4 regions of the Modestobacter marinus genome follow, and region 1 is predicted to be linked to each of the others. Evidence: riboswitches for the same ligand, from Rfam matches in the RefSeq annotation. Region 1 holds a riboswitch; each other region holds the start of a gene.
What was found. Region 1 has a riboswitch for cyclic di-AMP ahead of FB380_RS24485 (LysM peptidoglycan-binding domain-containing protein). Riboswitches for the same ligand answer to the same signal wherever they lie in the genome.
Positions count from the first base shown of each region.

Region 1 (7,278 bases):
CGGGTGGCCCGGGCCCGCGCGGACCTGGTCGAGGCCCTGGTCGCCGCCGACCACCCACGCACCCGCCGCCCCTCCTAGGGCCGGACCCGCGCCCCCCAGCGATCAGGGGTGCTGGGCCGCCAGCCGGCGCAGCCGCTCGTTGTAGGCCACCAGCTCCGGGTCCTCGCCGCTCTCCCCACGGGCGATCGCCCGGTCCCGCACCCGGTCGGCGGCCCGGTTCGCGCGCTCCTCCGAACGGGTCCACTGGAAGAAGACGACCGCCAGCACCAGCACGGTGGGGAACTCGCCGAAGGACCAGGCGATGCCGCCGGCCGCACCCTGGTCGTAGAGCGGGTCGATGCCCCAGGACTCCGGCGGGGTGGCGTAGCTGGTCAGCAGCACCGAGCTGCTCATCATCACGATCACGCCGAAGAAGGCGTGGAACGGGGCGGGCAGCAGCAGCTCCAGCATCCGGGCGCCGTGCCCGGAGCGCCGGGGCCACGGGTCGATGGCCATGATCGGGCCGAAGAACAGCAGCCCGGTGACCAGGAAGTGCAGCAGCATGAACGTGTGCCCGACCGTCGTCGCCATGAGGTCGTCGAACAGCGGGGTGAAGTAGACGCCGTAGAGGCTGGCGATGAACAGCGGGATGGTGAAGAACGGTGAGGAGACCAGCCGGCCCAGCCGGCTGTGCAGCGCGCCGAGCAGCGCCCGCCGCGGCATCCCGGCAGGCCCCTGCGCCGCGGGGAGGGCACGCAGCATCAGGGTGACCGGGGCACCGATCAGCAGCAGCAACGGGATGATCATGCTGAGCACCATGTGCTGCACCATGTGCAGGCTGAACAGCACCATCCCGTAGCTCTGCAGGCCGCTGGCGGTCACGTGGAACAGGACGGCGCAGCCGATCAGCCACGCGATCGTGCGGGACGGCGCCCAGCGCACCCCCCGGCGGTGCAGCCGCCACAGCCCCACCAGGTAGCCGACGGCCAGCAGCACGGCGAGCCAGGCGACCGGCGAGGCGGCGGCCAGGTCCAGCCCCAGCACCCGGCCGGTGGTCGGCGGCAGCTCCGGGACGTGCATCCCCATGCCGCCGTGTTCGTGCCCCACGTCAGTCCTCTCCCCGCGCCGCTGTGCGGCCCCCACGGTAGGCCTGGCCCGGCCCCTCCGCCGCAGTCGGCGAGGGAGCCGGGCCCCGAGCTCAGCGGAGCGTGACCTGCCGGGACAGCAGCCCGGCGCGTGCCCGCCGCTCGTCGGCGGTCAGCGGCTCGGTGACCGCCAGCGCGGCCTCCAGCCGGGAGTGCAGCTCCGCCGAGGGGCCGGCCCACTCGGCGCCGGGCACCTCACCGGGCACGTCCCACACCGGGACGACGAGGCCCAGGGCGCGGAAGGCGCCGGCGTAACGGGTGCCCTCCCCCAGGCTCAGCTGCTCGGCGGCGCCGAGCCGGGCCAGGGCGTCCAGCAGCGCCTCCTCCGGCTCGGGGCGCACCCAGCGCACGTGGCCGCGCTCGGTGGTCGGCCGGCACCAGTAGGCGGCCTCCAGCCCGGCCAGCCGCACCGTGGGCATCACCATGTCGTTGGCCTGCCGGAGGCTCGCGCGGGCGGTCGCGTCGACGTCGGCGCCCTCCAGCCAGAAGTCGAAGTCGTCGTGCACGGTGACCTCGAACGGCGCCGAGAGGTCCAGCAGCTCCTGCAGCCGCGGCCCGGCCGAACCGGCGGCACCGATGGGGCCCGGGTCGACGGGGGCACCGGCCGGGGCCTCCAGCGCGGCGGCGAGCGCGGTGCCGAGGTCGCGGCTGACGTCGTCGGAGGAGGTCTGCAGCTGGACGCCGAGCAGGATCTCGCCGTTGGCCCGGACCAGGGCGGGGGTGCCGCCGGGGAGCACGCTGGCCAGCGTGACCGAGCGGCCGTCCGTGGTGGTCAGCGCGGCCGTGGCAGCCGGCACGAGCTCGCGCAGCGCCACCCAGTCGACCTCGCCGGGGAGGCCCTCGAACGGGCGGAGCACGGGCTGGCCGTAGCCGGAGCCGTGGCAGTGCTTGTAGCGGCGGCCGGAGCCACAGGGGCAGGGCGCCTTCGGGTTGGTCTCGCCGGCGGCCGCGGCGGGGGCGGCGGGACGGCGGCGGGTCGTGGAGCGGGCCATGCACGCGAGCGTATGTGGCCCGGGTCCACCGTTCCCGCCGAGCCTGGCAGGCGCGAGCCCGACGAGGCAGGAGGCCGGCCGGGCCGTTCCGTACCCTGCTGCCGGTGACACCGGTTGCCGCCCCGTTGGACCTGACCGACCCCGCGTTCGTCGCCGACCCCTACCCGGCGTTCGCCGTGGCCCGCGCCGCCGGGCCGGTGCAGTGGGACGAGCGGCAGGGCATGTGGCTGGCGCTCGGCCACGCCGAGGCCAACGCCGTCCTGCGTGACCGGCGGCTGGGCCGGATCTGGTCGGACCGGACCCCCGCCGAGCGGTTCGAGAGCTTCAACCTGATCCACCGAAACGCCATCCTGGAGATGGAGCCGCCCACGCACACCCGGCTGCGCCGGCTGATCAGCGCGGCGTTCGCACGCGGGCACGTGGAGCGGCTGCGGCCGTGGGTGCAGGAGCTGGCCGACTCCCTGGTCGACTCCCTGGTCGAGCGCTCCGCCGGGCAGGACGACGTCGACGTGCTCTCCGGCATGGCCGAGGAGCTGCCGGTCGCGGTCATCGCCGAGCTGCTCGGGGTGCCGGCGGCCGACCGGCCGCTGCTGCGGCCATGGTCGAACGCGATCGTGAAGATGTACGAGTACGGCCGGACGACGGAGGTCGAGGCCGACGCCGAGCGGGCCGCCGCCGAGTTCGTCGCCTACCTGCGCGAGCTGGCCGCCGAGCGGCGGACCGCGCCGGGTGAGGACCTGCTCACCCACCTGGTCACGGTGCGCGACGCCGAGGGCGACCGGCTCACCGAGGACGAGCTGGTCACCACCTGCATCCTGCTGCTCAACGCCGGCCACGAGGCGACGGTCAACGTCAGCGGCAACGGCCTGCTGGCGCTGCTGGAGCACCCGGACGAGCTGGCCCGGCTGCGCGCGGACCCGGGCCTGCTGCCGACGGCGATCGAGGAGCTGATGCGCTTCGACTCACCGCTGCAGCTGTTCGAGCGCACCGCCACCGCCGACGCCGAGGTCGGCGGGGTCACCGTCGAGTGGGGTCAGAAGATCGCCGCCCTGCTGGGCAGCGCGAACCGCGACCCGGCCGTCTTCGCCGACCCCGACACCCTCGACGTCGGGCGCGCGGACAACCCGCACATCTCCTTCGGCGCCGGGGTGCACTTCTGCATCGGCGCCCCGCTGGCCCGGGTGGAGCTGCAGGCCTCCTTCGGCGCGCTGCTGGGCCGCACCTCCCGGCTGGAGCTGGCCCGCCCGGCCCGGCGCCGTCCCGAGTTCGTCATCCGCGGTCTCCAGGAGCTGCCGGTCGTGCTCACCGCCCGCTGAGCCGTCGACCGAGCGGCCTGCCGTACCCACCATGGGCCCTGGCATGCCGTTGCGCGAAGAAACGACCAGAGAAGTGTTGTCCACACCGCGTCCGTGATCCGTCACCGCTGGTACTGGCCGCCTCGGAGAGCCGGGGAAAGGTCACCGTCGACCGGCACCCCGGGACGACGGTCTGCCTACCGTTGGGCAGTCCGCCGCACGGCGGGCTCCGGACGACGGCACCGCCGAACCTGCCCACCGCCGCCCGGACATCAGAGACCACGGGCAGGCGCGGGGGACCCACCTCGCAGGACCAGGCCCTCGGGCCTTGGGGTGAAGCCGCATCATGCGGCCGGGCAGCTCTCGCCCGAACCCGACAGCTAACTCCGCAGGCGGCGAGAGGCACACACACCCATGCTCAATCGCTTCACGGCACGGCGTGACCGCTCCACCGGGCGTTCCGCCTTCGCTTCCGCGGCGCGCCCGGCCATGGTGGTCGCGGCGGCTGCGGCGATGTCCTTCGGGGTCATCGCACCGGCCCAGGCCCACACCGGCAGCCACACCGTGGCTCCCGGGGACACGCTCAGCAAGCTGGCCGCCGGTCACGGCACCACCTGGCAGAGCATCTACACCGCCAACAGCGGCACCATCGGCGGCAACCCGGACGTGCTCCGCGTCGGCCAGGTGCTGACCATCGGCGGCGGCGCGGCCCCGGCGGCCGCACCGGCGCCGGCGTCCGGCACCTACGTCGTGCGCTCCGGCGACACGCTCAACAAGATCGCCGCCCAGCACGGCACCACGTGGCAGGCGCTCTACGCCGCCAACAGCGGCACCATCGGCGGCGACCCGAACGTGCTCCGCGTCGGGCAGACCCTCACCCTCGGCGGGGCAGCCCCGGCAGCCCCTGCGGCCCCGGCGCCCAGCCGCCCGGTCGAGCAGGCCGCCAGCCGCAGCGCCGACCGGACCGCCACCGGTGACAACCGGTCCATCGGCCGGGCCATGGTCGCCGAGCGCGGCTGGGGCCCGGGCGAGTTCACCTGCCTGGACAACCTGTGGACCAAGGAGAGCAACTGGCAGACCACGGCCGACAACCCGACCTCCAGCGCCTACGGCATCCCGCAGGCGCTGCCCGGGTCGAAGATGGCCTCGGCCGGCCCGGACTGGCGCACCAACCCGGCGACCCAGATCACCTGGGGGCTGGACTACATCAGCGAGCGCTACGGCACCCCGTGCGCCGCGTGGGCGCACTTCCAGGCCAACAACTGGTACTGATCGACCAGCGCGGCGGGTGGGTCGGCGCGGTCCCGCGCTGACCCACCCGGCCGGCGGTCCGGGTGACCGGACCACCGGCGACGACGACGCCCCGGCCGGGCTACCGGCCGGGGCGTCGTCATGGCCTGTCATCGGGGCACTGACTGAGATCCGGCGCCGCCGGAAGTTCATCACTGCAGGCTGCCCAGTCAGCCCGCCCCTGACAGCCGACGGAAGCGAGCCGGGCCCGCCTCCCACGTTGCTGTCGGACCAAACGGTCGAGTTTTATTGCTCCCTGTCAAGACAGGGTGTAGTAATACCGCATGACGACACCCGCCGCGGCCAGCCGTGCGGTTTCTGACGCCTTGAAGGCCATCTCGGCTGGCGCACGACCCGGCGACCTTGAATCGCAGTACTTAGACTTCAAGGAGTACAAGGAGCCGGCTGCCAACGATCGAGACTCGCTGAAAGCCGGAGCTGCCGACCTAGCCGAGGCCGCGGCGTGCATGGCCAACGCTCGCGGAGGAGCGATCGTCGTCGGTGTCGACGACGACGCAGCCGGGCCCGCTGCCTTCGTCGGATTGCCGCCGTCTCTGGACGAGGACGACCTTCGGCACCGCATCTGGCAACTGACCTCGCCGAACCTGGTCGTGTCGGCCGAGCGGCGCCCGGCTGGGTCAGCAGAGATTCTGGTCCTCCTGGTCGAGCCGGGCTTTGACCTGCACCGGGTCGGCGGAAAGCTGAGGGAACGGATCTCCGACCACTGCGAGCCAATGACCCCCGAGCGAGAGGGGGCAGTCCGCGATGAACGGCGCAATTACGACTGGTCGGCCGAACTGACGAACTGGACCATGAAGGACGTCGCTGAGACTGCCATCGAAGAGGCAAGGCGCCTGCTTGAGCAGGCTGGCGATGACCAGAGCCGACGCAGAGCCACGTTGAGCAATGAGGACCTGCTCCGCGAATGCGGAGTTCTTGACGACGATGGCCGCCTGCTAAGGGCAGGCGCCCTGCTCTTCACGCGACAGCAGGCGGCCCCCAACCCAACCATCCAGTACTTGCGGAAACGAACCCCCGGCGGTGCATTGACCCGCCCTCCCGAGGTGCACGCATTGCCCCTTCTCCTGACTATTCGTGAATGCCTACGCGATGTCGACGCCGCGAACGAAACAACTCCGGTCACGCTTGCCAGTGGCGTTCAGCAACAGCTCGAGACCATTCCCCGCGCTGCCGTCAGAGAGGCCGTCGTCAATGCCGTTGCACACCGCGACTACCGACTACCTGACCAGACAGTCATCGAACACAGTCCCTCGCAGCTAGTTGTCGTCAGCCCTGGGGAGCTCGTCTTTGGAGTCACGGAAGACAATCTGCTGACGCACAGCTCCAAGCCGCGAAACCGAAGACTCGCGGATGCTTTGCGAGTCTTGCGTCTGGCGGAGCGGGCGGGAACTGGTGTGGATGTGATGGTCCGCACCATGGTGAGAGCCGGTCACAAGCCGCCTGGCTTCACGAGTCGGGGTGGGGCAGTCCGTGTCGTCCTATCCGGCGGCGCACCCGTGACGAGAGTTGCCTCACTGATGGCCAACCTTCCTGACGACGTCAGAGAGGACACTGATGCTGCTCTAACCATCGACTATCTGCGCTCGCACGCGACCGTTCGCGCGAAGGACATCGCACCCGTAATCCAGAAGACCATCGACGAGGCCGCCGACGCGCTCCGACGGCTGAGCGACGATGTTTACGCCCTCATCGAGCCGACCCGCGAGGACCGCCGCTCTCGCATGCCCGCCTATCGTTTTCGGGAGAGAGTGCGCGCCGAACTCGGCTCCCTACTCCCCTATCACCGCAATGAGCAGGACGAGGTGGATCGTCGGATCATCGCGCACTTGCGCGAGTACCCGACGGTCAGCAATCAAACAGTGCAAAACCTCTGCCAGGTGCAAGTCACGCGCGCGAGCGTCCTGCTCCGGTCGCTGGCAGACAGACAGATCATCAAGAAGACCGACGACTCACCGGAACGCGGACCCTCGGTGCGCTACGAACGCGGCCCGCACTTTCCGTCTCAAAGTCGCACACGTAGAGCTACTGGCTCGAACTAGCGAGATCGACGCCCCAACCGTGCAAGGTGCGGGCGCACGGGTGGCCCAAGACGTCGATGCCCCGGCCGGGTTCTCGGCCGGGGCATCGTCGTCTCAGCTCAGAGGCGCTGGTTGAGCCGGTGGTAGGCCGCGGACCAGCGCAACTCCTTGGCCAGGCTGCGCCGGGTGGTGTGGGCGTCGATGAGCACCAGCTCGGTCTGGAAGACCTCGGCCAGGTCGGTCAGCTCGTCGGCCCCCAGCTGGGTGGACAGCACCGTGTGGTGCGGCCCGCCGGCGGTCAGCCAGCCCTCGGTCGCCGTCTCGAAGTCCGGCCGGGGCTCCCAGACCGCCCGGGCGACCGGGAGGTTCGGCAGCGGCTCGGACGGCTCCACGACGTCGATCTCGTTGGCCACCCAGCGGAACCGGTCACCCAGGTCGCTCCAGCCGATCGTGATGCCGGCGGCCGGGGCGGCGGTGAAGACCAGGCGGGCCGGGTCCTCGCGGCCGCCGATGCCCAGCGGGTGCACCTCCAGCCGCG
Region 1 covers NZ_JAAMPA010000001.1:1,038,063-1,045,340, forward strand. The annotation lists gene FB380_RS04850 (sigma-70 family RNA polymerase sigma factor) at 1-78, shown strand, start outside; gene FB380_RS04855 (cytochrome c oxidase assembly protein) at 103-1,086, opposite strand; gene FB380_RS04860 (DUF5926 family protein) at 1,178-2,116, opposite strand; gene FB380_RS04865 (cytochrome P450) at 2,221-3,432, shown strand; cyclic di-AMP (ydaO/yuaA leader) riboswitch at 3,681-3,818, shown strand; gene FB380_RS24485 (LysM peptidoglycan-binding domain-containing protein) at 3,826-4,683, shown strand; gene FB380_RS04875 (ATP-binding protein) at 4,986-6,761, shown strand; gene araA (L-arabinose isomerase) at 6,860-7,278, opposite strand, start outside.

Region 2 (7,278 bases), on a different contig from region 1:
CGAGGCGGTGCTGGCCGCGCTCGCCGACCACGGCTTCACCCCCACCGCGATCGTCACCCGGCTCACCTACCTGTCGGCGCCGGACTCGGTGCAGGGCGCGCTCGCCGCCGGCCTGCTCGGTGGCGGCTCACGCTTCCTCGGCGTCACCGAGGACTCCGGCCGGTTCCTCGACGACGTGCTGACCGGCGTGGACGGCGAGCTGCCGACCGACGACGCCGGCTGGGACGCCCTGGCCCTGGAGACGGTGACCGCCCAGCGGGCGGCGCGGCGCTTCGTGCCCGGGCTCGGCCACCACGTGCACAAGGACGGCGACCCGCGCACCCCGCGGCTGTTCCAGATCGCCACCGAGGAGGGGCTGTTCGGCCCGCACCTCTCGCTGTTCGCCGCGATCGGCCGGGTGCACCCCCAGGTGCTCGGCAAGACCCTGCCGCTCAACGGCGCCGGCGTGTGCGGTGCTGTGCTCGCCGACCTGGGCCTGCCGCTGGAGCTGCTGCGCGGCTTCGCCCTGCTGGCCCGCACCGCCGGGCTGATCGGGCAGCTGGCCGAGGAGCTGCGGCACCCGGTGGCCAACGACGTCTTCCTGTCCGTGGACCTCAACAACCGGTCCGTCGCCCCCGACCCGTACGTCCCTGACCTCAACGGAGACAGTCATGGCTGAACTGGCCGCGGTCATCGCGTCCACCCACCACCCCTTCTACTACCGGGCCAGCACCGCCACCGGTGCCGACCGGCCGCCGTTCGCCGACGAGTGGGTGGCGAAGATCGAGGCGTTCCGCGAGACGCTGACCCGCGCCGAGCCCGACGTCCTGGTGATGGTGGGCAGCGACCACTTCCACCAGCTGTGGCTGGACAACATGCCGCAGTTCCTCGTGGGCAAGGCGCCGTTCTTCGACGCCAACTTCCACAACGAGGAGCGCGAGTTCGGGCTGCCGAAGATGACGCTGCGCGGCGAGGAGGACCTCGCGGCGCACCTGCTGCGCGACGGGCTGGACCGCGACTTCGACCTGGCGTTCAGCAACGAGCTGCGGATCGACCACAGCATCACCTGCCCGATCATCACCCTCCGCCCGCAGGCGGACCTGCCGATCGTGCCGGTCTACACCAACATCTTCGCCCCGCCGCTGCCCCAGCCGAAGCGCTTCGTCGCACTCGGCCGGGCGATCCGGGAGATGGTCGAGTCCTGGGAGAGCGACAAGCGGGTGGCGGTGATCGGCACCGGGCACCTGTCCCTGGAGCTGGGCGGGCCCCGCCAGTTCGGGGAGCACGGGCCAGACCCGGAGTTCGACCGCAAGGCCGTCGAGTGGATCGCCAGCGGGGACATCGAGGGCTGCCTGGCCGAGGTGTCCCTGGAGTCCCTGCACCACCCGGGCAACGCCACCCACGGGTTCATGGACTTCATGCTGATGATGGGCGTGGCCGGCGAGGGCGCGAAGGCCGACCACGTCGACACCCTCGACCTGTTCCACACCATGGAGGCCTACTTCACCTGGTACCCCAACGGGGTCCCGAGCGGCAGCGGGGTGTCGGCATGAGCAAGTACCTGCTGGACAAGTTCCTGTTCACCGTCGACCGCGACCCCGAGCTGACCGAGCGGTACCGGGAGGACCCGGCCGGCACGGTCACCTGGTGGGAGCAGGAGATGGCCAACACCATGCTCAACTGCATCCCCGCCGAGAAGACCACCTGGCTGGCCTTCACCGACGATGAGCGCCGCGCGCTGGCCGAGCACGACCACGTCGCGCTGTTCCAGATGGGCGCGCACCCCTTCCTGACGCTCACGCTGTTCATCGCGATGTTCGAGCGCGACCACGGGCCGATGGAGTACCAGCGCGCCTACGGCAGGGCGATGGAGCACATCTCCATGCCGTACCCCGACATCGCGACCTGAGCCGGTGCGCGCCGCCGTCCTGACCGAGCCGGGTGCGCCGCCGACCCTGGCGGAGCACCCGGACCCGGTGCCCGGGAAGGGGCAGACCCTGGTCCGGGTGACCGCCGCCCCGGTCGTGCCGCTGGACCTGCTCTGCGCCTCCGGGACGTCGTACTTCGGCCGCCCGGCTGTGCCCTACGTCCCCGGGGTGCAGGGGGTCGGGGTCGTGGTGTCGTCGGGGCTGCTGGCCCCCGGGACCCGGGTCTGGTTCGCCACCTCGGCGGGGATGAGCCCGGGCGACGGCAGCCTGGGTGAGCTCTGCGCCGTGCCGGACGCCGACGTCGTCCCGCTCGCCGGGGACCTGCCCGACCCGGTCGTGGCGGCACTGGGTCTCTCGGCGGTGGCCGGCTGGATGGCGCTGACCTGGCGGGGGCGCCTCCGGCCGGGGGAGCGGGTGCTGGTGCTCGGTGCCGGCGGCGCGGTCGGCCAGGCCGCGCTGGGGGCCGCCCGCGCGCTCGGGGCCTCGCGGGTGGTCGGGGTCTGCCGGTCGGCCTCCGCGGCCGACCGGGCTCGCCGGGCCGGCGCCGAGGACGTCGTCCTGACCGGGGACGGCGACGACCTGGCCGCGCGGATCCGGCAGGCGGTCGGCTCCGACGTCGACCTCGTCGTCGACCCGGTGTTCGGTGCCGTGGCCGCGGCGGCCTGCTCGGTACTGGCGCCCGGGGGGCGGCTGGTCAACCTGGGTGGCGCGGCCGGGGACGCCGCCGAGTTCTCCTCCGCCGTGCTGCGCAGCCGCAGCATCGACGTCCTCGGCTACACGAACAACGCGCTCACCGGCGAGCAGCGGGCCGCCGCGCTCACCGCGGTGCTGCGGCACGCCGCGGCCGGGCAGCTCCGGGTGGAGCACGCCGTCCTGCCGCTGGCGCGGGTCCAGGAGGCCTGGGCGGCCACGGCGGCGGGCAGCGGGAGCCGGTCGGTCGTGGACCTGTCCGAGCCCTGACCGGACGCGCCGGTGGAGACGTACGGGACGGGTGTGACCGGTGGGCAACGCGAGGAGCATCACCCGATGAACTGCCCGGGGCGGATTGTCACGATTCGATCACGCAGCTACGTTGGCTCGGTCCAGTCGGTCGCCACGTCCCCGCCCGGGGAGCCCGACCGGACGCCGCCGAGTCGCCCTCCGGGGCGAGCCGGGGACCCACCGCACCACTGGGGTGAATCCCGCCTCCGGGCAACCGTCCGGAGCGGGTAGGGCTGCTTCCCGCCCGAACCCGTCAGCTGACCTGGTAGGCGGCCATCGGAAGACACCTGTACGGAGCACTCCTGCCCATGCGCGCCCGCACCACCACCTCCCGCTCCGCCAGCCACCGGCGTTCGCCGGCCGGCATCCGCCGCCCCGGGCTCTACCTGGGTGTCGCGGCGGCCGGGGCCGTCCTGGTCAACGTCGTCGTCGGAGTCGGTCCGGCGGCCCAGGCGGACCCCGTGGCGTCCGAGCCGGTCAGCGTCGCCGAGCAGCTGGGCCTGGCCGCCGGGTCCAACGCCGTGGACGGGGTCGAGGACCTCCGGCCGCTCGAGGAGCTCGCGGCCAGCCGGGCCACCCGGGAGGCCGAGCAGACCGCCGCCCAGCAGGCGCAGGTGGCAGCCGACCAGGCCGTGCTCGACCAGCAGGCCGCGGAGGCCGAGGCCGCCCGCGTGGCCGCCGAGGCCGAGGCCGCAGCCGCCGCGGAGGCAGAGGCGGCTCGCGTCGCCGCCGAGGCCGCGGCCGCCGCCGAGGCCCAGGCGGCCGCCGCGAAGCCGGCTCCGGCGCGGGCCAGTGCCGCGGCCCAGCCCGCAGCCGCAGCGGCCGGTACCGCGGTGTCCACGATCGCGAAGATCAACAACACCGCCGGCCCGATCAAGCCGCAGGCGCAGGCCGCCGCGAACGCCGTGGTCAGCAACGTGCCCGGCGCCGGCTCGATCACTCTGGGCGGCACCCGGCCCAGCGCCGCCGACCCGCACGGTCACCCGTCGGGGCTGGCGGTGGACTACATGGTCATGTCCGACTCCGCGCTCGGCGACGCGATCGTCGCCTACCACATCGCGAACTGGGCCGAGCTCGGCGTGGACTACATCATCTGGGAGCAGCGGATGCTCTCCTCGCCCGGCGGCTCCTGGAAGCAGATGGAGGACCGGGGCAGCGTGACGGCGAACCACTTCGACCACCCGCACGTCAACTACCGCTAGGCGACCTTGGCGCTGGCCGGGGCGGCCCAGGACGACGACGATGGGGTCGTGTTGCGGTCGGTGCTCCGGGCCGCGCTCATCGGTGTCATCGTCCTGGTCGTGGTGGTCGGCCTGCTCTGGACGTTCCAGCGCCGCCTGATCTACCTGCCCGACGACGGTCCCGTCCCGGCCGCCGCCGACGCCGTCCCCGGTAGTCGGGACGTCGAGCTGACCACCGCCGACGGGCTGGCCCTCGGTGCCTGGTTCGTGCCCGGCCCGACGGCCGACGCCCCCGCGGTGCTGGTGGCCAACGGCAACGGCGGTCACCGCGCTGTCCGGGCACCGCTGGCTCGGGCTCTGTCGGCCGCTGGACTGGCGGTGCTGCTGTTCGACTACCGCGGGTACGGCGGCAACCCGGGCAGCCCGACCGAGGCCGGGCTGGCGCTGGACGTCCGTGCGGCGCGGGACTGGCTGCTGGCCGAGGGCGGGGTCTCTGCGAACCGGCTGCTCTACTACGGGGAGAGCCTGGGCGCCGCCGTCGTCACCGAGCTGGCCGTGGCGCACCCGCCGGCCGGACTGGTCCTGCGCTCGCCGTTCGTCGACCTGGCCGCGGTCGGCCGCGAGCACTATCCGTTCCTGCCGGTCCGGCTGCTGCTGCGCGACCGCTACCCGGTGGCCGAGCAGGTCGCCCGGGTCGAGGTGCCCACCACCGTCGTCCTCGGCACCGCCGACTCGATCGTGCCGCCGGAGCAGAGCAAAGCGGTGGCCGCTGCCGCCGGGCAGCTGCACCGCACGGTCGAGGCACGCGGCGCCGACCACAACGACGCCGTCCTGCTGGACGGCGACCAACTGGTCGCCGCCGTCGTCGAACTCGCCCGGCTGACGACCGGCACCTGACCACCAAAATGGCCATTTTGGTGGTGGGGGGTGGGGGGTCAGGTGCCGCAGAAGGTCTGGTAGGTGGCGCCGAAGTCGGCGGGGGCGGGGGCGGCGTACCGCGCCAGGTCCGGTCGCTCGGTGTACGGGTGGGTCACGGCGTCCAGCAGGGGGCCCAGCGGCGCCAGGTCGCCCGCGGTCGCCGCGCTGAGCGCCTCCTCGACGAGGTGGTTGCGCGGGACGTACACCGGGTTCACCCGGTCCATGCCGTCGGCGTCCGGGGCCAGCGCGCGCCAGCGCTCCGCCCACGCGTCGAAGGTGGCCAGGTCGAGGAACAGGTTGCGCACCGGGTCGACGTCACCGCGGGCGGCGGCGCCGAGCAGGCGGAACGCGGACGTGTGGTCGACGTGGCCGGCCTGCAGCAGCGCGAGGAACTCCTCGACCAGCGGCGCGGCCACCGCGTCCTCCAGGCCGTCGGGGAGGCCCAGCTTGGCCCGCATCCCGGCCGACCAGGCCGCGTCGTACTGCGGCCGGAAGCGCCCCAGCGCCTCGACCGCGAGCTCGATCGCCCGCTCCTGCTCCTCGGCGAACAGCGGCAGCATCGCCTCGGCGAGCCGGGCCAGGTCCCACTCGGCGACGATCGGCTGGTTGCCGTAGGCGTAGCGCCCGCCGGTGTCGATGGAGCTGTAGACCGTGGCCGGGTCGTGGGCCTCCAGGAAGGCGCACGGCCCGTAGTCGATGGTCTCGCCGGAGATGGTCATGTTGTCGGTGTTCATCACCCCGTGCACGAAGCCCACCTGCATCCACCGGGCCACCAGCTCCGCCTGCGCGGTGACCACCGCGGCGAACAGCGCGAGGTACGGGTCCTCGGCCTGCGCGCCCTCGGGGTGGTGCCGGCTGATCGCGTGGTCGGCCAGCCGGCGCAGCAGCTCGGGCTCGCCGCTGACCCGGGCGTACTGGAAGCTGCCCACGCGCAGGTGGCTGCTCGCCACCCGGGCGAGGACGGCGCCGGGCAGCAGGGTCTCCCGGCGCACCGCGCGCCCGGTGGAGACGACGGCGAGCGAACGGGTGGTGGGGATGCCGAGGGCGTGCATCGCCTCGCTGATCACGTACTCGCGCAGCATCGGGCCGACCGCGGCCAGCCCGTCGCCGCCGCGGGCGAACGGCGTGCGCCCGGAGCCCTTGAGGTGCAGGTCGCGCAGCCGGCCGTCGGCGTCGGTCAGCTCACCGAGCAGCAGCGCCCGGCCGTCGCCGAGCCGCGGGACGAAACCGCCGAACTGGTGCCCGGCGTAGCCCTGGGCCACGGGGGTGGCCCCGGCCGGGACGGCGGTGCCGACCAGCAGCTGCAGCCCCTCGGGGGTCCGCAAGGCGGCCGGGTCGAGACCGAGCTCGGCCGCCAGCGGCTCGTTGAGCGCGAGCAGCTGCGGCTCGGGGGCTTCGTCGGCCTGCCAGGCGACGGCCATCTCCGGCAGCTCACGGGCGAAGCGGTGGTCCAGGCTGAGGGCCGGTGCCGGTGCGAGACTCACCCGACCGAGGCTACGTCGGATCCCGGGAGCGGCGGCCAGGTCGGATCTGGCCACCGGCCAGTCGCCGCGGCTCGGGGCACCAGGTGCACCGCCGCGGAACGGTCCGGCAGACGGTCGAGATGTGAGGACGGTGCGACATGGGTGCGGACGGACGGCGTGCGGGCCTGGCCGGGCTCGTCTTCCCGGCGCTGCTGCTGGCCGGCTGCACGGACGGCGGGCCGGAGGAGGCGATCCGCTCCTACGAGGTCGACCTGGTCGCCGCCGAAGACGGCTCGCTGCAGGTCGAGGAGACGATCGCCTACGACTTCGCCGACTCCGAACGCCACGGGATCGAGCGCCTCATCCCGGAGCGGGCCCCGTACGAGCAGACCCGCGACCGGCTGTACCCGATCAGCGACGTCACGGTGCAGAGCCCCACGGGCGCGCCCGCCGACACGGAGGTCACCAGCGAGGACGGCGTGCTGACCGTCCGGGTCGGCGACGAGGACACCGAGGTCACCGGCCGGCACACCTACGTGCTGAGCTACCGGGTCGACGGGGTCGCCGACCCGGGGGACGACGGCGACCGGCTGGCCTGGAACGCCGTCGGGACCGGCTGGGACGTGCCGATCGACGAGGTCGACGTCCAGCTGTCCGCTCCCGCAGGGCCCGTCGGCGGCGACTGCGCGGTCGGCGCGGACGACTCCCGGACCGCGTGCCCGGTGGATCGCACCGCGAGCGGGGACCTGCGCGCCCAGGCCACCGGGCTGGCGCCGGGGGAGGGCGTGACGGTGAGCGGCACCTACCCGGCGGGCACCTTCGCCGGTG
Region 2 covers NZ_JAAMPA010000002.1:177,437-184,714, forward strand. The annotation lists gene FB380_RS16835 (citryl-CoA lyase) at 1-658, shown strand, start outside; gene FB380_RS16840 (DODA-type extradiol aromatic ring-opening family dioxygenase) at 651-1,532, shown strand; gene FB380_RS16845 (hypothetical protein) at 1,529-1,888, shown strand; gene FB380_RS25550 (quinone oxidoreductase family protein) at 1,893-2,867, shown strand; cyclic di-AMP (ydaO/yuaA leader) riboswitch at 3,024-3,175, shown strand; gene FB380_RS16855 (VldE C-terminal domain-containing protein) at 3,197-4,090, shown strand; gene FB380_RS16860 (alpha/beta hydrolase) at 4,139-4,966, shown strand; gene FB380_RS16865 (protein adenylyltransferase SelO) at 5,005-6,471, opposite strand; gene FB380_RS16870 (DUF2207 domain-containing protein) at 6,609-7,278, shown strand, end outside.
Region 2: it holds a riboswitch for cyclic di-AMP, as region 1 does, so the genes downstream of both, FB380_RS16855 (VldE C-terminal domain-containing protein) here and FB380_RS24485 (LysM peptidoglycan-binding domain-containing protein) in region 1, are expected to answer to the same signal.

Region 3 (7,278 bases), on a different contig from region 1:
GGGGATGTGGGATGGACTACCTGCGCCGTCTGCAGGTCGAGCGGCCTGTGGTCTTCTTCGCCGTGCTGCTGGTGGGCTTCTTCGTGGCCTTCCAGCTGCTGCTGTTCGTGGCCGGGCTGATCCTCGGCCCGTTCGGGCTGCCGCCCTGGTTGCCCCTCGCCGTGGTGCTCGGCGGCCTGGTGTACGTGGCCCGCCGGCAGCAGCGCGGACGCTGACCCGACCGCCCCGCCCGGGTCGGCCCGGCACCGGGGGAGCGGCCCGGGCCGGCGCGAGGACGAGCGCCTCCGCCGGCCGGCTCCGCCCCTGCCTCGTCCCGGACGTCCCGTGCCTCCGCCGCGCAGGTGCGGCTCCGGTCAGAAGGAGACCGGGAGCTCCTCCACGCCGTGGACGAAGGACAGCCCACGCCAGCGCAGCTGCTCCTCGGGGACGGCGAGCGCGAGGTCCGGGAAGCGGCGGAACAGCGCGGGGAGCGCGATGCGCAGCTCCATGCGGGCCAGCTCCGCACCGACGCAGCGGTGCACCCCGTGACCGAAGGCCAGGTGCCCGCCGGCGGGGGAGCGCCCCGGCTGGAACCGGTCGGGCTCCGGCCCGGCCCAGGCCGGGTCGCGGTCGGCGCCGCTGAGGGAGACGGCCACGAGGTCGCCCTGCCGGACCGGGCAGCCGGACAGCTCCAGGTCCTGCTTCGCGAACCGCGGGAAGGCCACCTGGACCACCGACAGGTAGCGCAGCAGCTCCTCCACCACGCCGTCGACGTCGGCCGGTGAGCCGTTCCGGAGGAGGGCGGCGTGCCCGGGGTCGCGCAGCAGCACCATGGTGCCCAGGGAGAGGGAGCTGGCGGTGGTCTCGTAGCCGCCGGTGACGATCCCGTCGACCAGACCGGCGAGGTCGTCGTCGGAGATGCCGTCGCCCTCGGCCTGCAGGATGCGCCCGATCAGGCCGTCCCCGGGCGCCGTCCGCTGCCGGGCCACCACGTCCAGGAGGATCCGCTTCTGCTCGGACACCGCGCCGAGGGCCGCGGCCGCACCGCCGGTCGCGTCGAAGCGCTGGGTGCCCAGCCGCACGAAGGCCTCGTGGTCGGCGTCGTCCAGCCCCAGCAACCCGCAGATCACGTCCATGGGGACCCGCCAGGAGACGTGCTCGGCCAGGTCCGCCGGTGACCCGGCGGCGGCGAGCTCGTCCAGCCGGCGGGTGACGATCGCCTCGACCGTGGGCTCCAGCCGGTCCAGCCGGCGGCGTGTGAACTCGGGGGCCACCAGCTTGCGCAGCCGGGTGTGCAGCGGCGCGTCGGTGAAGCCCAGGCCGCCGACGTCGGCCGTCGACCCCGGCCCGGCGTCACCGAACAGGTGCCGGATGTCGTTGCTGTAGGAGTCACGGTCGCTCAGGACGGTGCGGGCCTGCTCGTACCCGGTCACCAGGTGGGCCGTCAGCCCCATCGGCAGGTCGAGCCGCTCCACCGGGCAGCGGGCGCGCAGCGCGGCGAGCTCGGGGACCGGGTCCACGCCGTGCCGCAGCAGGGGGAGCCGGGCGCTCTCCGGGAAGAAGGCCAGCTCGGAGAGGTCGATGCCCTTCCGGCGGATCCGTCCTTCCACCATGCGCCCCAGCCAGGCCCGGGCCACCGCCCGGGCGCTGCGCTGGCGCCGCGGCCAGCCGCTCGTCCGCCGCTTCGCCGGCCGGGTGGTCAGGGCCACGGTCCGCCGCACGCGGCGACGCCCGGAGCTGCGTGGTGCTGAGTCGGTCGTGGACATGATCCCTCGTCGTCGTCCGGGCACCGGCGTGACGTCAGCTCCGCCGGGCCCACCGGCGGGCGACCCCGACCGGCGCCGGGTGCTGATCGCCGCGACGTCCACCGTGCCACCCCGTCGGGTCCACGGGCCCCGCGCCGTCGACCTCGACGCTGCCGAGCCGTGGCGCTCCGTTCCGTGGCGGTGGGCGCTGACCCGACCATCCCATGCGGACGACCGGAGACCGTCGGCGGCCCTCCGGGGGCGGACAGCACGGTGCCCCCCTGCCTGCACGCGGGCAGAGGGGCACCGTGGGTTCCCGGTGGAGCGGAGCCGGGAGGCTCAGCCCGCCAGGTAGTTCACGTGCGGGTGGTCCATGTGGTTGGCCGTCGGGCTCCCGCGGTCAGCCATCGGGCTCCAGGAACCGGTCGGCGAGGTGAGGATGCGCTGCTGCCAGATGACGTACTCCACGCCGAGGGTGTCCCAGTTGGCGATGTGGTAGGCGACGATGGCGTCCCCGAGCGCGGCGTCGGACATCACCATGTAGTCCAGTGCCCGGCCGGAGGGGTGGCCGTTCGGGTCGGTCGCGCTGGCCCGCGTCCCACCGATGGTGATGCCGGCGGCGCCCGGGACGTCGCGCACGACGGCGTCCGCGGCGGCCTGGGCCCGCGGCTGCACGGGACCCGCGCTGTTGGTGATCTGGGCCTGCCCCGACGGCGCGGCGACGACGACTGCGGGGACCGGTGCCGGGGCGGGCGCCGGGGCCACGACGACCTCCGGCACGACGACCTCCGGCACGACGACCTCCGGCACGACGACCTCCGGCACGACGACCTCGGGGACGACGACCTCCGGTGCCGGGACGACGACCTCGGGTACCGCGATGACCTCGGGGGCCGGAGCGACGACCTCGGGTGCCGCGACGACCTCCGGTGCCGGGGTGGCCTCAGGTGCCGCGACGACCTCCGGGGCGATCTCGGGTGCCGGGGCGGTCGGGACAGGACCGTCCTCCGAGCCGAGCAGGAACCGCAGCTGCCCCGGGGTCAGCGCCCCGGTGTCCCCGCCGCCGAAGGCGGCGATGTGGCGCTGGTAGAGCTCCCGCCAGGAGTGCCGGTTCCCCGCCGCGGCCGGGTCGCCCTGCTCGGCGGTGTGCCGGTCCACCTGGGCGGGGGAGGCCTCGGGTGCCGGGGTGGTGTGGGCCAGGGCCGGGGTGCTGAGGAGGCCGAGCGTGACGAGGGAGGCGCCCGCGACGACCGGGAGGCGGACGAAGCGGGACGGGCTGTGCTTGGGCATGAGTGATCTCCGATCACCGCCGGAGGGGTTAGCTGTCGGGTTCGGGCGATCGGTGCCCGGCCGGCGGTGCCGGCTTCACCCCGAGGCGCGCCCACCGATGTGTCGGCGCGCCGGGTGTAGTGGGTCCCCCACCCCTGCCCTGAGAGTCCTGGATGGCGGCCGGCAGGCAGGGTTGAGCGGACCGGCGCCACGCCCACGATGTCGGCGTGACCGGAACGTTATGGACGGGCAGGTGGGCTGTCTCCGTGACGATCGTCACGTCCTCGGCGTGCCGCCGACGGCACGCCGTCCGGGGCGGATCGAGGGGCGCCGAGCGCGTGTCCGGCACCGGTTCCGGCCACGCGATGGGCCATGCACCCCGCCTCGGGGCACCGCGCCTGCGGGGTGCGGGCGCGCTGTGGGGAAGGCCACGGCCCGACCGTGGTCGGGGAGCGGCCCGCCTGCCGCGCCGCTCCGTAACCTGACCGTGATGAACCCCGTGACCCAGGACCGCAGCCGGCGGTTCGCGCGCCTGCCGGACCGGGCGCGGAAGGCGATCTCCGGGTCCGGTCCGCCGACGGCACCGCTGGCCCTCCGGGCCCAGCCCAGCCGGGTCGACGCGGGCACCGCGCGCTCGGCGCTCGGCCTGGCCCTGCGCATCGGGGAGTCGATGATGGCGGTCGGTGCCTCGGCCGCCGACGTCACCGCAACGGTGCTGCGCGTGGCGGCGGGCTACGGGCTCACCGACTGCCAGGTCGACATCACGTTCACCTCGCTGACGATCAGCTACGACCCGGACGACGTCCCGCCGATCATGCTGATGCGCATCGTGCGGCCGCGGGGTCTGGACTACACCCGGCTCCAGGGCATCACCGACCTGGCGGCGGAGCTCAAGACGGCAGGCCTGGGCCTGGAGGAGGCGCACCGCCAGCTGGACGACGTCCTGTCCGCGCCGCACCCCTACCGTCGGCCGATCCACGCACTGGGCTGGTCGGGTGTGGCGGCGTGCGTCGCCGTCCTGCTCGGTGGCGGCTGGCTGGTGGCCCTGGTCGCGGCGGTCACGACGGCCGCCATCGAGCTGACCATCCGGGCGCTCGACCGGCGCGGGCTCCCGATGTTCTTCCAGCAGGTCGCCGGCGCGGCGGTGGCCACCGGGGCCGCCGTCCTCCTCGTCGTCGGCGAGGTCGAGGTGCGCACCTCGCTGGTCGTCGCCGCCGGGATCGTGGTCCTCCTGGCCGGCCTCTCCTTCGTGGGCGCCGCGGAGGACGCGATCAGCGGGTTCCCGGTCACCGCCGCGGCCCGGGCCTTCGAGGTGCTCACGTTGACCACCGGCATCGTCGTCGGCATCGCCGCCGTGCTGGACCTGGCGCAGCGGGCGGAGGTGCCGCTGCGGGTGCTGGACCCCGGGACGTCGACCGTGCCCTCCGTCGTGGCGCTGGTCGCGGCGGCCGGGATGGCCGCGTCCTGGGCGCTGGCCTCGCACGCCCGCCCGGTCGCGATCGCGGTGGCCACGGTGGCCGGCGCGCTGGCGTGGACGACGTCGTCGGTGGCGGCCGCGTCCGGTGCCGGTGAGGCGGTGGCGAGCGCGGCGGCGGCCGTCGTGGTCGGCTTCTGTGGTGAGACGCTCACCGATCGGCTGCGCATCCCGCCGCTGCTCGTCGCGGTCTGCGGCATCGTCCCGCTGCTGCCCGGGCTGGCGATCTACCGGGGGCTCTTCGCGGTGGTCGTGGAGGGCGACGTGGGGAGTGGGGTGAACGCGCTCGTGGGGGCGGCGGCGATCGGCCTGGCGCTGGCCGCCGGGGTCGTGCTGGGCCGCTACCTCGGCCGGCCGCTGGGTGGCCGGCGGGACCGCTTCGACCGCCGGGTGCGGCGCCACGCGACCAGCGCCCACTGAACAGCCCCGGGCGGATCGTGCGCTCCTGAGCCGAGGTGGGACGTGGCGGCGCGGCGCCCGGCTGCTCCCGGAGGGGAGCAGCCGGGTCCTCCCGGTCAGCCGTGCAGCTGCACGGTCCACTCGCAGGGCAGCATCACGGCCGAGGTGCCGGCGCGGAGGCGGAAGGGCCCGGACTCGTACTGCCAGCCGTCGGCCCAGTGCGCCAGGTACCGGGTGTCCACCGCGACGTCGACCCGCGCGGCCTGCCCGGCGGGGACGCGCACGGCGGCCGAACCGACCAGCCACCGCACCGGACGGTCCACGACGGAGTCCGGCCGCTCGGCGTAGACCTGCACCACCTCCTTGCCGTCGTGCTCGCCGGTGTTGGTCACCTCGACCGTCACGGTCACCGTCTCGCCGGGCGCGGCCACGGTCGGGGCGTCGCCACCGGTCAGCTCGAAGGTCGTGTAGCCCCGCCCGCTGCCGAACCAGTACGCCGGTGCGGCGCCGGCGCGCAGCCAGGCGCGGTATCCGATGTGGACCCCCTCGGCGTACTCGACGACCCCGTCGACCGGCGTGCAGTCGAGCACCGGCACGTCGGCCTCGGACGCCGGCCAGGTGGTCGGCAGTCGCCCGCCCGGCTCGGCCAGCCCCAGCAGGACGTCGGCGACCGCGTTCCCGAACTCCTGCCCGCCGAACCAGCCGACCAGCAGGGCAGCGACCTCCTCCCGCCAGGGCATCAGCACCGGGGCCCCGGCGTTGACCAGCACGACGGTGCGCGGGTTGGCCGCGACGACGGCGCGGACGAGGTCGTCCTGCCGGCCCGGCAGGGCCAGGGACTCCCGGTCGTAGCCCTCGGACTCCACCACCGAGTTCGTGCCGACGACCACCAGCGCCACGTCGGCGGCGGCCGCGGCGCGGGCGGCCTCGGCGATCAGGGCGTCGGGGTCGGCGTCGGCGGGCTCGGTGCCCAGCCGCAGGGACATCGCGCGGGAGTTGAAGCCGACGCGGTCGCCGAGGTCGAGGACCAGCCGGACGTCCAGGGGGGTGCCGGCGGTCAGCCGCACCTCTGTCGACGCGGTCGGCGGGCTCAGGAACGCCGCGCCGAGGTCGGTGCCGACCGGGATGAGGGTCTCGTCGAGCAGCAGCTCGCCGTCGACGTGGACCTGCGCCCGGCCCACCAGGGCGCACCCGAGCCGCACCGTGCCCGACTCGGTGGGGGTCCAGCGGGTGGTCAGCTCGTAGCTGGCGGCTGCCTCGATGGGCGCGTCGCCGCCGAAGTACACGAGGTCGCTCGCCCGGCGGTCCTCGCCGAACAGCTCGGTGCCGTCGGCGGCCAGGAACCGGGCGCGCAGCCCCGGTGTGCCGCTGACCGGGTTGGTCAGCTGGCCCAGCGGCAGCTCGACGACCCCGTTCTGCACGACCGCGCCGAGGGAGTAGCCGACGTCCACGCCGGGGAGCGCGGCCCGCAGGCCGTCCAGCGGGGAGACCGTGGACTCGGGGACGACGGTGGCGCTGCCGCCGCCCTGGGTGCGGGCGGCCGCCGCGTTGTTGCCGATGACCGCGACCGAGCGCAGCGCAGCGGCGTCCCAGGGCAGGTCGCCCCGGTTCTCCAGCAGCACGGTGCCCTCGACGGCCGCCTCGCGGGTGAACGCGATGCCGTCCTCCACCCAGACCGGCTCCGCGGGGGACGAGTCGCCCAGCGCCCCGACCCGCTGGGCCAGGGTCAGGATGCGCAGCACCTTGCGGTCGACGACGTCCTCGGCGATCTCCCCGGCGCGGACCGCGGCGACCAGCGCATCGCCCCACGGCCCGTCCGGGCCGGGCATCACCAGGTCCTGCGACGCCGTCGCGGACGCCAGGCTGCGGACCGCCGTCCAGTCGCTGATCACCACGCCGTCGAACCCCCACTCGCTGTTCAGCGGGGTCTCCAGCAGCTCGTTCTCGGTGACCGTGGCGCCGTTGACGGAGTTGTAGGCGCTCATCACCACCCAGGCGTGGGCCTCGGTGACCGACTTCTCGAACGCCAGCAGGTACAGCTCGCGCAGCGTGCGCTCGTCGGCCCGGACGTCGGCGGTGAAGCGGTCGGTCTCGAAGTCGTTGGCCACGTAGTGCTTCGGCGTCGCGCCGACCCCGTTGTCCTGCACGCCGGTGACGTAGGCGGCGGCGAGCTCGCCGGTGAGCACCGGGTCCTCGCTGAAGGCCTCGAAGTGCCGGCCGCCGACGGGGGAGCGGTGCAGGTTGATCGTCGGGCCGAGCACGACGTCGACGCCCTTGCGCCGGGCCTCGACCGCGGCGGCGGCGCCGTAGCGGCGGGCGATGTCGGGGTCCCAGGAAGCGGCCAGCGCGGTGGCCGACGGCAGGTTCAGCGACGGGTCGCGCTCGTCCCAGACCTCGCCGCGGACCCCGGAG
Region 3 covers NZ_JAAMPA010000002.1:448,843-456,120, reverse strand. The annotation lists gene FB380_RS18135 (hypothetical protein) at 12-215, shown strand; gene FB380_RS18130 (cytochrome P450) at 354-1,745, opposite strand; gene FB380_RS18125 (VldE C-terminal domain-containing protein) at 2,064-3,014, opposite strand; cyclic di-AMP (ydaO/yuaA leader) riboswitch at 3,017-3,132, opposite strand; gene FB380_RS18120 (threonine/serine exporter family protein) at 3,484-4,887, shown strand; gene FB380_RS18115 (glycoside hydrolase family 3 protein) at 4,983-7,278, opposite strand, start outside.
Region 3: it holds a riboswitch for cyclic di-AMP, as region 1 does, so the genes downstream of both, FB380_RS18125 (VldE C-terminal domain-containing protein) here and FB380_RS24485 (LysM peptidoglycan-binding domain-containing protein) in region 1, are expected to answer to the same signal.

Region 4 (7,278 bases), 2.3 Mb from region 1:
GGCGATCGCCTGGCTGCTGGGCCCGGAGGCCGGCTACGTCTCCGGCGCCGTGCTGCGGGTGGCCGGCGGGCTGTAGGTCACCAGGTCGGGACCGTCGAGTCGCGCGGTCGGACTCCCGCCGGTTGCCGCGCGGTCGGCTCGCCGGCGGCGAGGGGCGGGCGAGACCTCTGGTGCAGGTGGGGCAGGCGTGCCCAGAGGGGGAGGACTGCAGTCCCGGGGATCGAGTGGCCCGGTTCGAGTCACAGCAGGCGCACGACGGACCGATAGACGCATCGTGATCCGTCATCACCTCGCAGCGAGCTCGGCGCGGAGCCCTCAGTGGTTCGACCCGGAGCACCAGGCCGACATCCTCGCGGCCTTCGACAGCCAGCTCGCCGCGGGCCTGCACGATCGCGGGCCGAACAGCCCGCGGCCGGAGCGGGTCCGCGAGCTGGGTCAGCTGGCAGCGGCCAGCGCGCTCCCGGCCCGCGCGGCGCTGCTGCGCTGGGGCGCACTGCCGGGCTCGGTGCGCGCGCACCTGCTGACCAGCTGGTACGGCAGTCAGGTCGCCCGGAGCTCAGCCGCCTGACCTGGGCGCCGGCCCACCAGGCCGGCGACGACCTGGGCGCCCCGGTGCCCGCGCGTCACACCGGACGGCCGCACACCGGACGGCCGCGCAGCGGACCGCCGCCCACCGGACAGCTGCCCGGGGCCGGTGCGCCAGCCGTGGACGGTCAGTCCCAGGGCTCGCCGCAGGAGGCGCAGCGGCCGGCCGCCGTCCGCTCGGCCAGCCGGCCGCAGGCCGGACACACCTGGTCCAGCCAGCACGCGGGGTCGCCACCCTCCGGATCACGTCGCGCCGGCTCGGGGCGTGCCGGCTCCGTGGGCACGACCGCTCTCAGTCCTCGTCCGGCGGCGCGAAGCGCGCGAGGGCGTCGATCGACGGGCAGACGTAGTAGGCGCCGGTCAGCGGGGTCAGGTAGCCGGTGAGCCCGTCGCGGATCCCGTCGGTCGCCCCGGCCATCCGGCGGAGCATCTCGGTCAGCCGCCACTGGTCGCGGGCGAACCCGACGAACGCCGTCCCGTGGTCGGTGACCCCGCCGTAGGCCACGTTGCGCCGGAAGACCTGCTTCTCCTCGCCGTCCACCTCGACGGACGTGCGGGCGACGTGCGCGCTGGGCAGCATCACGTCCTCGGGCAGCTCGACGCTGTCGGGCTTCGTCCGGCCCATCATCATCTCCTGGCCGTGCACGCCCAGGCTCTCCCAGGTCGCGGTGTCGTGCCGCCACAGCTGGTACAGCACGATGCTGGCCCCCGCGCCCGGCTCACCCGCCGGCACCGCCGCGACCTCGGCGGCGGTCAGTAGCGACGGGTTCTCCGTGCCGTCGATGAAACCGGTCAGGTCCCGGTCGTGCCGGTACAGCCACCCGGTGACCTCCGCGCCCACCCGGGCCACGCCCGCCAGCGCGGCGAGCACGGCGCGGGCGTTGTCGAACACCGCCGTCCGGTCCCCGCCGGCGACCCAGAGCCAGGCGTCGTGCTGGGTGGCCGGCATCCGGTAGCGGCCGGCGCCGACGAGGTCCTCGGTCCAGCCCGCGGCGTCCGCCGGGGCGTCGTCCGGTGCGACCGCGGCCCACAGCTCCGGCCGGAAGCCGACCACCAGGTTCACCCCGCCGGTGGAGGACAGCGGACCGGTGAGCCCGGCCACCCCGCGGACCAGGTCCGCCGCGGAGCAGCCGGGCTCGAGGTCCAGCTCCAGGTAGCAGTGCTCGGGGGTGCCGAGGGCGAAGATGCCCGGCTGCGTCGTCACGCGGTCAGCCTGCCCGATCGGCACACCCCGGGCTCAGCTGGTCGGCGGCTCGTCCTTGCCGGCCTCCTCGAGCGCGTCGGCCTCCTCCTTGGTCTTGTGCACGGCCTTGTCGGCGTGCTCCGGCGGGCCGTAGACCGTGTAGAGCACCAGCGGGTTCACGCCGGTGTTGAGGAAGTTGTGCTTCTTGCCGGCGGGGACGACGACGAGGTCACCCTGCGCGACGTTCTTCTTCTGCCCGCCCACGACGGCCTGGCCGGTGCCGCTGACGAAGGTGAGGATCTGGTCGATCTCCTCGTGCACCTCCTCGCCGATCTCCCCGCCCGGCGGGATCGTCATGATCACCAGCTGGGTGTGCTCGCCGGTCCACAGCACCCGACGGAAGTCGGCGCTCTCCTCGGCGACGGTGGCGATGGTGAAGTGCTCCATGGCTGCCGTTCCTCCTCGATCCAGTCGTTCCTGCCGGCGTGCGCCGGCCCAGGAGAAGTGAAGAGCAGTGCGGCCTCCGGCGCGATCCGAGCCCGCCGGTCGGGCGACACGAGCCGGTCAGGCCCTCCGACCCTGCCGTTCTCCCGGCCGGTGGGAGAGGCTGTCCGGTGCCGGGTACCGGCAGAGCACGGACGGACGAGCACAGGAGGACGGCGTTGACGCAGCAGCCAGGAGACCAGCCGGGGGACGCAGCCCTCACGGCCGAGCGGGACGAGGCGGCCACCGAACTGGCCGGGGTCGAGGGTGAGGTCTCGACGCGTGCCGTGGTGGACGGCGGCGTCGTCGTCGGGCACGACGGCTCCGACTGCGCCCAGGAGGCGCTCCAGTGGGCGGCCGGCCTGGCCGAGCGCGCCTCGTGGCCGCTGCACGTCGTCCGCGGCTGGCGGATCGCCACCGCACCGCAGCCGGCCAGCTGGGAGCCGGGCTACGTCCCGCCGATCAGCGAGTACGAGCAGGCGGTGCAGGCCGACCTGGAGGCCGACGTCCGGGCCGCGCTGGGCGCGGAGCGCGCCCGTGCGGTCAGCTGCCACGTCGTGCACGCCGCGCCGGTGCGCTCCCTGATCGAGGCGGCCCAGCACGCCGACCTCCTCGTTGTCGGCGCCCGCGGGCGGGGCGGCTTCGCCGGGCTGCTGCTCGGCTCGGTCAGCGACCAGGTCACCCGGCACGCCCCGTGCCCGGTGACCGTCGTGCGCACCCAGCACAAGGCCTGACCGCGTGGTGGTCCAGCAGCCCGTCCCACCGGCCTTCCTGCGGGCGCACACCCGGCTGGACCGCCCCTCCCTCGTCCCCGAGGTGCAGCTGCACGTCGCCGACGACGTCGTCGCCCTGTGGGAGGCGATGGAGACCGAGGGCGGCGGCGCCGGCGAGGACCCGCCGTTCTGGGCCGCGGCCTGGCCGGGCGGGCAGGCCCTGGCCCGGCACGTCCTCGACTACCCGGAGCTCGTCGCCGGCCGCCGGGTCCTGGACCTGGGGGCCGGCAGCGGCCTGGTCGCCGTCGCCGCGCTGCTGGCCGGCGCCGGCGGGGTGCTGGCCAGCGACGTCGACCCGTACTCGCACGCGGCGGTCGGGCTGAACGCCGAGGTGAACGGGGTCACCGGCGTCGAGGTCGTCGGCGACGTGCTCGACGAGGAGCTGCCGGAGATCGACGTCGTCTTGGCCGGCGACGTCTGCTACGACCGCGAGATGACCGCGCGGGTGTTGCCCTTCCTCGGGGCGGCCTGGCTGCGCGGGGCCACCGTGCTGCTGGGCGACCCCGGGCGCGCGTACGTCCCGAAGGAGGGGCTGCTCGCCCAGGCGGAGTACGACGTGCCCGACGCCGCCGGGGGTGGGGTGCGCCGGACGACGGTGTGGCGGCTCCCCTGAGAGCACCCACGGGGCGACCGCCCTGGTGCTCCAGCGGGGCGGCTGTCCTGGGTGCTCCGTCACATGTGCCCCACTGGTTCGGCGGTGACCAGGGCGAACGTGGCAGATGTCGACGAGTCCGGCGCCGGGCATTGTCACGAGCGGGTCACGGCCTCTACCTTGGCCGGGTCCGGTCGGACGTCTCGTCCCCACCCGGGGAGCCCGCACCGGATGCCGCCGAGTCGCTGCTCGCAGCGAACCGGGGACCCACCGCACCACTGGGGTGAATCCCGCCCGGGCACCGCCCGGCCGGGTAGGGCGCCTTCCCGCCCGAACCCGTCAGCTGACCCGGTAGGCGGCCGCGGAAGACCCACGGAGCCCCTCTCTCGATGTCCCGTCGCACCACCGTGTCCTCGTCGGACGAGCAGTTGCCCGCCACCGAGGTGCTCCCGCTCCCGGCCGGTGCCGAGGAGGCGCCGATCGCCCGGCGCACCCGTCGTCAGCCCCCCGGTGGCCTCCGCCGGCCCACCCTGTACCTCGGCGTCGCCGCCGCCGGCGCGATCCTGGTCAACGTCCTCGTCGGCGCGGAGCCGGACGCCCGGGCCGAGGCCGCCGTCGAGCCCGCCGGCATCGCCTCCCAGCTCGACCTGGGCTCGCAGCAGACCGGTACCGCCGTCGCCGACGGTCGGCTGACCGACCGGCTCGGCCAGCTGGCGGCCAACCGCAGTCAGCGCGAGGCCGCGCAGGTCGCCGCCGCGCAGGCGCAGGCCGCCGCCGACCAGGCGGTGCTGGACGCCCAGGCCGCCGAGGCCGCCCGGCTCGCCGCCGAGGCCCAGGCCGCGGAGGAGGCCCGGATCGCCGCCGAGGCGCAGGCCGCCGCGGAGGCCCAGGCCGCGGAGGAGGCGGCTGCGGCCGAGCGGGCCGCCGCCCGCGCGCCCGCGCCGGCCGCGCCCGCCCCCGCCCGCGCGCCGGCGGCGGCCCCGGCCGCGTCGTCCGGCTCCGGCTCCTTCCAGGACTACGCCCTGGGCAAGCTCGGGGGTGACCAGGCGGAGTTCTCCTGCCTGGAGAGCCTCTGGGGCAAGGAGAGCGGCTGGAACCCCAACGCCCAGAACCCGAACAGCACCGCCTACGGCATCCCGCAGTTCCTGGACTCCACCTGGGCGAGCACCGGGATCGCCAAGACCTCCGACGGCTACCGGCAGATCGACGCCGGGCTGATCTACATCGAGAACCGCTACGGCTCGCCGTGCGGCGCGTGGGCGCACTCGAAGGCCAAGGGCTGGTACTGAGCCACCGGCGCTCCGCAGCGAGGCCCGGGTCCCGCGGGACCCGGGCCTCGCTGCGCCCGGGCCGCGTACCGGTGGCCCACCTGTGCGCCGGCGCGGGACCATCGGGGAGGATCGAACAGTTCGACCACCGAGAAGAGGAGCGCTGACCCGTGGGCAAGCACCGCGCACCCGAGGGCGCCGCGACGGACTTCGACGCCGCCACCAGCGCCCTGGCAGACGTGACCGGCGACTACACCGTCGACGTCACGCACACCCGGATCGGCGTCCGGGCCCGGCACGCCATGGTGACCACCGTGCGGGGTGCCTTCACCGACTTCTCCGGCACCGCCCACCTGGACGTCGCGACGCCGGCGGCCAGCAGCGTGCAGCTGCGGATCGCGACCGCGAGCATCGACACCGGCACCCCGGACCGGGACGCGCACCTGCGCTCGGCCGACTTCCTGGACGTCGAGCAGCACCCGGAGATGGTGTTCGTCTCCACGGCGGTCGAGCAGGTCGACCGGGACGTCTACCGGGTCACCGGCGACCTCACGATCAAGGCGGTCACCCGGCCGGTCTCGATCGACTTCACCCTCACCGGCTCGGCGCTGGACCCGTTCGGCAACATGCGGGTCGGCTTCGAGGGCGCGCTGGCGATCAAGCGCAGCGAGTGGGACCTCACCTGGAACGCGATGCTCGACACCGGTGGCGTGCTGGTCAGCGACCGGGTCCAGGTGGAGTTCGACGTCTCGGCGATCAAGGACTCCTGACCCCGCGGGCTGTGTCCCAGCACACTCCCTGCCGCTAGGGTGGCACTCAGTGCCACGCAGGGTGCCGTCGTCCCGGACGACGCCTGCGGCGGCGACCCCGGCCGACGACGGTGTCGGCCGGGACGGGTCGAGCAGCAGGGGGTCCACAGATGGCGAACGCGTGGTTCGAGTCGGTGGCGGAGGCACAGCGGCGGGCGAAGCGCCGGCTGCCCAAGGGCGTCTACGGTGCGCTGGTCGCCGGCTCCGAACGGGGGCTCACCGCGGAGGACAACCTCGCCGCCTTCGCCGAGCTGGGCTTCGCGCCGCACACCGCCGGGCTGAGCAACGACAAGCAGATGGCCACCCGCGTCATGGGGCAGGACGTCGCGCTGCCGGTGCTGATCAGCCCGACCGGCGTCCAGGCGGTCGACCCCGACGGTGAGGTCGCCGTCGCCCGGGCCGCGGCCTCCCGCGGCACCGCCATGGGGCTGTCCTCGATGGCCAGCAAGCCGATGGAGGAGGTCATCGCGGCCAACCCGCAGACCTTCTTCCAGCTGTACTGGGTCGGTGACCGCGACCTGATGGCCGCCAAGGTCGAGCGCGCCCGCCGGGCCGGGGCCGCCGGGCTGATCGCCACCCTGGACTGGTCGTTCGCCTACGGCCGGGACTGGGGGAGCCCCTTCATCCCCGAGCGGATCGACCTCGAGGCGGTGCGCCGGTACGCGCCCCAGGTCGCGCTGAAGCCCCGCTGGCTGTGGGAGTTCGCCAAGACCAGGAAGCTGCCCGACCTCACCGTGCCGAACATGGTCGGCACCCCCGGCGAGAAGGCGCCGACCTTCTTCGAGGCCTACGGCCAGTGGATGCAGTCGCCCATGCCCACCTGGGAGGACGTCGCGTGGCTCCGCGAGCTGTGGGGTGACCAGCCGTTCATGCTCAAGGGCGTCATGCGCGTGGACGACGCCAAGCGCGCCGTGGACGCCGGGGTCACCGCGATCTCGGTCTCCAACCACGGGGGCAACAACCTCGACGGCACCCCGGCCGCGATCCGCGCGCTGCCCGCGGTCGCCGAGGCCGTGGGCGACCAGGTCGAGGTGCTGATGGACGGCGGCATCCGCCGCGGGGGCGACGTCGCGAAGGCCCTCGCCCTGGGCGCCAAGGCGGTGATGATCGGCCGCGCCTACCTGTGGGGGCTGGCCGCCAACGGCGAGGCCGGGGTGGGCAACGTGCTGGACCTCCTGCGCGACGGCCTCGGCTCGGCCCTCGTCGGCCTGGGCCACACCTCGATCGACGAGCTCAGCCCGGCCGACCTCGTCGTCCCGCCGCACTTCGAGCGCCACCTCGGCGAGGACGGCGCCGACGCCCCGGAGGCGCAGCGGTCCGCGGGCAAGGGCACCACCGCCTGACGGTGCCGGCGGCCGGTGCGATGACTTCGACCGGCCGCCGCGGTCCTCCCTGCTGAGTGCACCCCTCGGACGCAGGAGGACCCCATGTCGGACCTGTCCCGGTTCGTCACCGTCTGGTCGTTGCTCGAGGCCCGGGTGGAGAGCGGCCGGCTGCCCGGCTACGCCGCCGCGGTGCGGTACCGCGGCGAGGTCGAGGTGCGCACCGGCGGGTGCCTCGACCCGGCGGGCGCCACGCGGGTGGG
Region 4 covers NZ_JAAMPA010000001.1:3,367,614-3,374,891, forward strand. The annotation lists gene FB380_RS15755 (SDR family oxidoreductase) at 1-76, shown strand, start outside; gene FB380_RS15760 (hypothetical protein) at 275-568, shown strand; gene FB380_RS15765 (Dyp-type peroxidase) at 878-1,789, opposite strand; gene FB380_RS15770 (cupin domain-containing protein) at 1,823-2,215, opposite strand; gene FB380_RS15775 (universal stress protein) at 2,431-2,985, shown strand; gene FB380_RS15780 (class I SAM-dependent methyltransferase) at 2,990-3,637, shown strand; cyclic di-AMP (ydaO/yuaA leader) riboswitch at 3,842-3,989, shown strand; gene FB380_RS15785 (aggregation-promoting factor C-terminal-like domain-containing protein) at 4,006-4,905, shown strand; gene FB380_RS15790 (YceI family protein) at 5,055-5,654, shown strand; gene mftD (pre-mycofactocin synthase MftD) at 5,804-7,036, shown strand; gene FB380_RS15800 (serine hydrolase domain-containing protein) at 7,121-7,278, shown strand, end outside.
Region 4: it holds a riboswitch for cyclic di-AMP, as region 1 does, so the genes downstream of both, FB380_RS15785 (aggregation-promoting factor C-terminal-like domain-containing protein) here and FB380_RS24485 (LysM peptidoglycan-binding domain-containing protein) in region 1, are expected to answer to the same signal.